Regions from separate parts of the Stutzerimonas marianensis genome, predicted to be linked through region 1. Evidence: predicted binding sites of a transcription regulator. Region 1 holds the regulator's gene; the other holds the start of a gene.

The links. Region 1 encodes sigma-54, which starts transcription at its own class of promoters, with help from an activator protein. Its sites were predicted from a motif close to ANTGGCATNNANNTTGCTNT; they were not measured.
Region 2: the regulator sigma-54 is predicted to act here: its motif matches at 2,146-2,165, upstream of flgB (flagellar basal body rod protein FlgB).

What each region holds. Positions count from the first base shown of each region.
Region 1 covers NZ_JALGRD010000012.1:90,113-93,521, forward strand. The annotation lists gene lptB (LPS export ABC transporter ATP-binding protein) at 1-629, shown strand, start outside; gene MST27_RS19665 (RNA polymerase factor sigma-54) at 775-2,289, shown strand; gene hpf (ribosome hibernation-promoting factor, HPF/YfiA family) at 2,367-2,675, shown strand; gene ptsN (PTS IIA-like nitrogen regulatory protein PtsN) at 2,683-3,147, shown strand; gene rapZ (RNase adapter RapZ) at 3,274-3,409, shown strand, end outside.
Region 2 covers NZ_JALGRD010000007.1:131,756-135,164, reverse strand. The annotation lists gene flgE (flagellar hook protein FlgE) at 1-513, opposite strand, end outside; gene flgD (flagellar hook assembly protein FlgD) at 544-1,224, opposite strand; gene flgC (flagellar basal body rod protein FlgC) at 1,243-1,686, opposite strand; gene flgB (flagellar basal body rod protein FlgB) at 1,700-2,104, opposite strand; gene MST27_RS13615 (CheR family methyltransferase) at 2,298-3,122, opposite strand; gene MST27_RS13610 (chemotaxis protein CheV) at 3,164-3,409, opposite strand, start outside.

The sequences.
Region 1 (3,409 bases):
GTTTGCTCGGCCCGAACGGTGCCGGCAAGACCACCTGTTTCTACATGATCGTCGGACTGGTCAGAGCCGACCAGGGCCGGGTTCTGATCGACGAGCACGACGTCACGCATTTGCCAATGCACGGCCGCGCACGCGCCGGCATCGGCTACCTGCCACAGGAAGCTTCGATCTTCCGCAAGCTGTCAGTGGCGGACAACATCATGGCGATCCTTGAAACCCGCAAGGACCTCGATCGCAGCGCACGCCAGCAGGCACTCGAAGGCCTGCTGCAGGAGTTTCACATCAGCCACATTCGCGACAGCCTCGGCATGAGCCTGTCAGGCGGTGAGCGGCGCCGTGTCGAGATTGCCCGCGCCCTCGCGACCGCACCGAAGTTCATCCTGCTCGACGAGCCCTTTGCCGGCGTGGATCCGATCTCGGTAGGCGATATCAAGCAGATCATTCACCACCTCAAGGCCAAAGGCATCGGCGTACTGATCACCGATCACAATGTGCGCGAAACCTTGGACATCTGCGAGACGGCCTATATCGTCAATGACGGCCAGCTCATTGCCGAAGGCGATGCTCAGACCATCCTGGCCAATCAACTGGTCAAGGAAGTGTACCTGGGCCACGAATTCCGGCTCTGACCGGTTTTTTTCAGGAGAGGTCGCGCCACGGGGCTAGGCAAAGGCTTCGCCAGCAGGCATATAATTTGCTTCCTCTGGCGCCCAAGCCGCCAACAGTCGGAACAGGCGCGGTTGCGCCGGCAAACAAGGTTCGAAGTCCTCTGCCATGAAACCATCGCTAGTCCTGAAGATGGGCCAGCAGCTGACGATGACACCGCAGCTGCAACAGGCCATACGGTTGCTCCAGTTATCCACGCTCGATCTCCAGCAGGAGATTCAGGAAGCGCTGGATTCCAACCCCATGCTGGAACGCGAAGAAGATGGGGACGATTTCGACGGCTCGGACGTAATGGCCGAAGCCATCGAGGCCAAGCCGGACAGCGCGACGACATCCGAGCCTGATGGCGCCGACAGCCGCTACGAGGACAGCATCGGCACGGCGGCGGACAACCCCGATGACGCGGACTGGAGCGATCGCATCCCCAACGAACTGCCCGTCGACACCGCTTGGGAAGACATCTATCAGACCAGCGCAAGCAGCCTGCCGAGCAGCGATGACGACGAGTGGGACTTCACCACCCGCACCTCTGCCGGCGAAAGCCTGCAGAGCCACCTGCTCTGGCAATTGAATCTCGCGCCGATGAGCGACACCGACCGCCTCATCGCTGCCACCCTGATCGACTGTATCAATCCACAGGGGTATCTGGAGGAAAGCCTCGAGGAAGTGCTGGAGTCCTTCGACCCGGAACTCGAGATCGAACTCGACGAGATCGAAGTGGTGCTGCGCCGCATCCAGCAATTCGAGCCCGCCGGCATCGGCGCCCGCGACCTGCGCGAATGCCTGCTCCTGCAGCTGCGCCAACTGCCCGAGCGGACACCCTGGCTGCCCGAGGCCATGCGCCTGGTCAGCGACCATCTGGACATCCTCGGCAACCGCGACTACAGCTTGCTCATGCGCCGCATGAAGCTCAAGGAAGACGAACTGCGCCAGGTCGTCGATCTGATCCAGACCCTGAACCCGCGGCCCGGCTCGCAGATCGAGACGAGCGAGCCTGAATATGTCGTGCCGGACGTCATCGTGCGCAAGCACAACGATCGCTGGCTGGTCGAACTCAATCAGGAGGCGATGCCCCGGCTGCGGGTGAACGCGCAGTACGCTGGCTTCGTCAAGCGCGCCGATTCCAGCGCGGACAATACCTTCATGCGTAACCAGCTGCAGGAGGCGCGCTGGTTCATCAAGAGCCTGCTGAGCCGCAACGAAACCCTGATGAAGGTGGCCACCCAGATCGTCGAGCATCAACGGGGCTTCCTCGATCATGGCGACGAAGCCATGAAGCCGCTGGTGTTGCACGATATCGCCGAGGCCGTGGGCATGCACGAATCGACCATCTCCCGGGTGACCACCCAGAAATACATGCATACCCCGCGCGGGATATACGAACTCAAGTACTTCTTCTCAAGCCACGTCAGCACCGCCGAAGGCGGCGAGTGCTCCTCCACCGCGATCCGCGCGATCATCAAAAAGCTGGTGGCGGCGGAAAACCCGAAAAAGCCGTTGAGCGACAGTAAGATCGCTGGTTTACTGGAGGAGCAGGGCATCCAGGTAGCACGCCGCACCGTCGCCAAATACCGTGAATCGCTCGGTATCGCGCCGTCCAGCGAGCGCAAGCGGTTGCTGTAGGTTACCGGTTGACCGACGATCTCTTCCGCTGGCGGGCCCGGTCCCGCCAATCCGCACGTGGCAAAAGGAGATGCAGTATGCAAGTCACTATCACTGGCCTTCACCTTGAAGTTACCGAGCCCCTGCGTGACTACGTCGAGGAAAAATTCGAAAGACTGTCGCGGCATTTCGATCGCATCATCGGTGTTCAGGTGATTCTCCAGGTCGAAAAGCTCAGGCAGAAGGCCGAAGCCACGCTCCACGTCGCCGGGCGCGAAGTCGTCGCCAATGCCGAGCACGAAGACATGTATGCCGCCATCGACCTGCTTGCTGACAAGCTCGATCGTCAGCTCATCAAGCACAAAGAAAAACAGCTCGACCACAACCAGGGTGCCCTAGCCCGCTAACCCCATCATGATCCGACTTGAACATATCCTGACCCCCGCACGTTCCCTCGTGAACGTGCCGGGCGGCAGTAAGAAGCGCGTCCTGGAACAGATCGCCAAGGTGATCGCCAGGGATCTCCCAGACCTCGACCCACAAGCCATCTTCGAAAGCTTCGTCGCACGCGAGAAACTCGGCTCCACAGGCTTCGGCAACGGAATCGCCATCCCCCATTGCCGTATGAGCGGATGCGCCTCGCCGCTGAGTGCCGTGCTGCACCTCGATGCTCCAGTGGATTTCGACGCGATCGACGGCGCCCCGGTGGACCTGCTGTTCGTCCTGCTGGTGCCCGAAGCGGCCACCGATGAGCACCTGGAACTGCTTCGCCAGATCGCCAGCATGCTCGACCGCGAGGATGTGCGTGAACGTTTGCGCCAGGCTTCGACGTCGGAGGCGCTCTACCAGACGGTGGTCGATATCCAGAGCGGCCAATAGCAGGGCTGGACACCGCACGCCAGCATGAAGTGAGGAACGAGACGTGCCCAAGACCTGTCAGCGCTCGAGACACCGACACCTGGCGACGCCAGGTGTCGAACACTTGCTCCAAGGGGCGGCGACGAGATGCGTCTGATTATCGTCAGTGGTCGTTCCGGTTCGGGTAAAAGCACCGCCCTCGACGTGCTCGAGGACAATGGTTTCTATTGCATCGACAACCTGCCGGCGGGACTTCTGCCCGAGCTTGCCGAGCGGGCGCTCC
Region 2 (3,409 bases), on a different contig from region 1:
GTTGACCGGCTCGGTGTTCGTCGAGTTCAGGTTGAAGCCTTGGGTGACCTTGGTCGTGGCCTTGGGCTCCTGGCTGGACGTCTGGATCTTCAGATCGCTGACCTGTCCCGTGCGGATGTTGCCGTTGTCATCGACGCCATAACCTTGCAGGTTGTAGCCGAAGTTATCGACCAAGTTGCCCTCTTTGTCCGTACCGAAGTAACCGGCACGGGTATAGCTCAGCGCACCGTTGTTGCTGACCTGGAAAAAGCCGTTGCCGTTGATCGCCAGGTCGAGGGCATTCTGCGTGTAGTTGATGTTGCCCTGGTTGAACTGCTGGGAAATGTCGGACAGCAGAACGCCGCTGCCGACCGGATTCTTGCCGGAGCCCAGCATCGAGGCGGCATACACATCGGAAAACTCCGCACGCGACTGCTTGAAGCCCACCGTGCCCGCGTTGGCGATGTTGTTACCGGTGACGTTGAGGTCTTTGCTGGCGGCGCGCATGCCGCTGAGGCCGATATTGAACGACATGAAATGCTCCTGTGCCGGGCGTGCCGGCGGTTACTGGCCGATGACCTGGACTTGCGACAGCGCGATGCTGCCGACACCGGCCAGGTTGAGCATCAGCTCACCGCCGTTCTGTCCGAGTGTGACGCTGTCTACGTTGGCGGGAAGCAGGGTGTACAGCCCCTTGGTCTCGCCCTGGTAGGTCGCTTGTGCTTCGAATCGGTAGGTGCCCGGCGGCAAGGTTTTGCCGCTCGAGTCCTTGCCATCCCACATGAATGAAACGTTGCCCGCTTCCTGCTGGCCCATGTTGATCCGGTTCACGACCGTACCGGCACTGTCGTAGACGTTTACCGATACGTTGCTGCTGGTGGTGGGCAGGACCAGGCTGGCCTTGAAGGTCTCGCTGGTATCCACGACGGCTTTGTCGGTCGGCACAATGACCTTGCGACCCACCAGGGACGAGGCCTGGAGTGCCTGCGAGGACTGATAGCCGGACAGCATCGTCTCGACGCTGGAGTTGAGCTTCTCGACCCCTTCGACCGTACTGAACTGGGCCAACTGGGCGATGAACTCACCGTTCTCCTGTGGCTCCAGGGGGTTCTGGTTGTTCAGCTGCGTTACCAGCAGCTCGAGGAACTCGTTCTTGCCAAGGTCGTTACTCTTAACTTCCCGATCCTTGATCTGGTATTGGTCGAGCACCGAGCCCGTACCGCTGACACCGTTAGTCGTCGTCATGGCGATCTCTCGTAGGGATTACTGACCCAGGGTCAGGACTTTCTGAAGCATGCTCTTGGCCGTGTTCATCAGCTCGGCATTGGTCTGGAACGAGCGGCTGGCCGAGATCATGTCTGCCATTTCTTCGACGACGTTGACGTTCGGGTAGTACACGTAGCCGTCGGCGTTCGCCGCGGGATGGTTAGGCTCATAGCGGGCCTGCAGCTCGCTCTGATCCTCGACGATGCCAAGCACCTGGACACCAGCGCCTGCCTGATCCTGCTCAGCGAACAGCGACTCATTCGGCGCGCCTCCGGCCTGCTGCAGCATGGTGGCGAAAACCGGATGCCGCGCACGATAGGTCTGGTCGACGCTGGAGGACACCGTCTCGGCGTTAGCGATGTTGCTGGAAATGGTATTCAGCCGAGTGCTCTGGGCACTCATGCCGCTGCCGGCGATGTTGAAGACGTTGCTAAGGGACATGGGAAAACTCCTCTTATTCGCCGCGCAGGGCGCTCATCAGCCCCCTGAACTTGCTGTTGAGCAATGTGAAGCTCGCCTGGAAGTCGATGGCGTTCTCGGCATAGGCGGCCTGCTCCACCTGAGCGTCGACGGTGTTCTGGTCGAGCGAGGCGTGCGCCGGCGTACGGAAACGCAAGCCGGGATCGGCGATTTCCATCCCCTCGGCGGCGATATGCTTGCTGTTGGTGACGTTCACCCCGAAATGCCCCTCGCTCTTGCTGTGCTGGGCGGCCAGCACAGCGCTGAAGTCGAGGTCACGGGCCTTGTAATTGGGGGTGTCGGCGTTGGCGATGTTGTTGGCCAATACCTCGGCGCGCTGCGCGCGAAAGCCGAGCGCCTTCTCGTGAATGCCAAGTGCCTTGTCGAAACTGATGCTCATGATCTGGACCTTTGCCGGATACAAGTCTGCGTGACAGAGCTTCAGCAAAGGTCGTGCCATTTATTCAAGGCACTGAATTGCAAGGGTTTCAGGAAGAGTACGCCTACTCAGGCGTCAAAAGCGGCAAGGTTTTTCCATCCTCCTTGCCGCTATCTTGTTGCGCAGCGACAGAATTCTGCCGCTCGGAGGTCGGCTATTTGGCCTTATAAATGATGCCGGGGCTGCACTGCACCATCTGATACAGCTCCGGCAACCCGTTCAGCGCTTCGGATGCGCCGAGGAAGAGGTAGCCACCTGGCTTGAGGGTGGCATGAATGCGGCGGAGGATGTCTTTCTTCACATCCGCAGAGAAATAGATGAGCACGTTCCGGCAAAAAACCACGTCGAACTTGCCCAGCGCGGCATAGCTGTCGAGCAGGTTCTGCACGCGAAACTCGACACGGTTGCGGATTGCCGGCTTGACCCCCCAGCGCCCGGGCGCTTTCACATCGAAGTACCGCTGGAGACGATCACTGGACAGCCCTCGCGCGATTGCCAGGCTGTCGTACTCCGCGGCCTTGCTCGCCGCCAGCATGGCGCCGGACAGCTCGGTTGCGACGATCTGTACCGATAGTTTCGGCTGGCTGGGGCTGTTGCGCTCGTATTCGTCGATTGTCATCGACAACGAATAGGGTTCCTGCCCGGAAGAACACGCGGCCGACCAGATGCGCAAGCGCTGGCCCGGCGCGGCTTTGAGCAGCTCCGGCAAGATGCGGCTCTTCATGACCTCGAACGGATAGGTATCACGAAACCAGAGCGTCTCGTTGGTCGTCATGGCATCGACGACCTGTTCGCGCAGTCCACTGCGAGGTTGAGCCTGGATCTTCCTGACCAGGTCACCGAGAGTCTTGAGACCTTGCTGCTCCATCAGCTTGTTGAGCCGGCTGGACACCAGGTACTGCTTGTTGTTGCCCAGCAAGATGCCGCACGTCTTTTCCAGAAACACCCGGAACTGATCGAAATCCAGATCACCTGACACTAATCACGCCCCTCAGGTCGTCTTGTTGAGAGGCTTGCGCCTCATTTCCCATCCGTCAACCGGACACGCTCGATCACCCGGTTCGCCAGATCGTCTGGTTGGAACTTGGCGAGAAAGTCGTCCGCACCGACGCGCTTTACCATCGACTGGTTGAAGACACCGGAGAGCGAAGTATGCAGGAGAATATGCATGTCCCGCATGTCCGGGTCCTGGCGTACCTCGGTTGTCAGGGTATAGCCGTCCATTTCCGGCATTTCGATATCGGAAATCATCATCATGAACTCGTC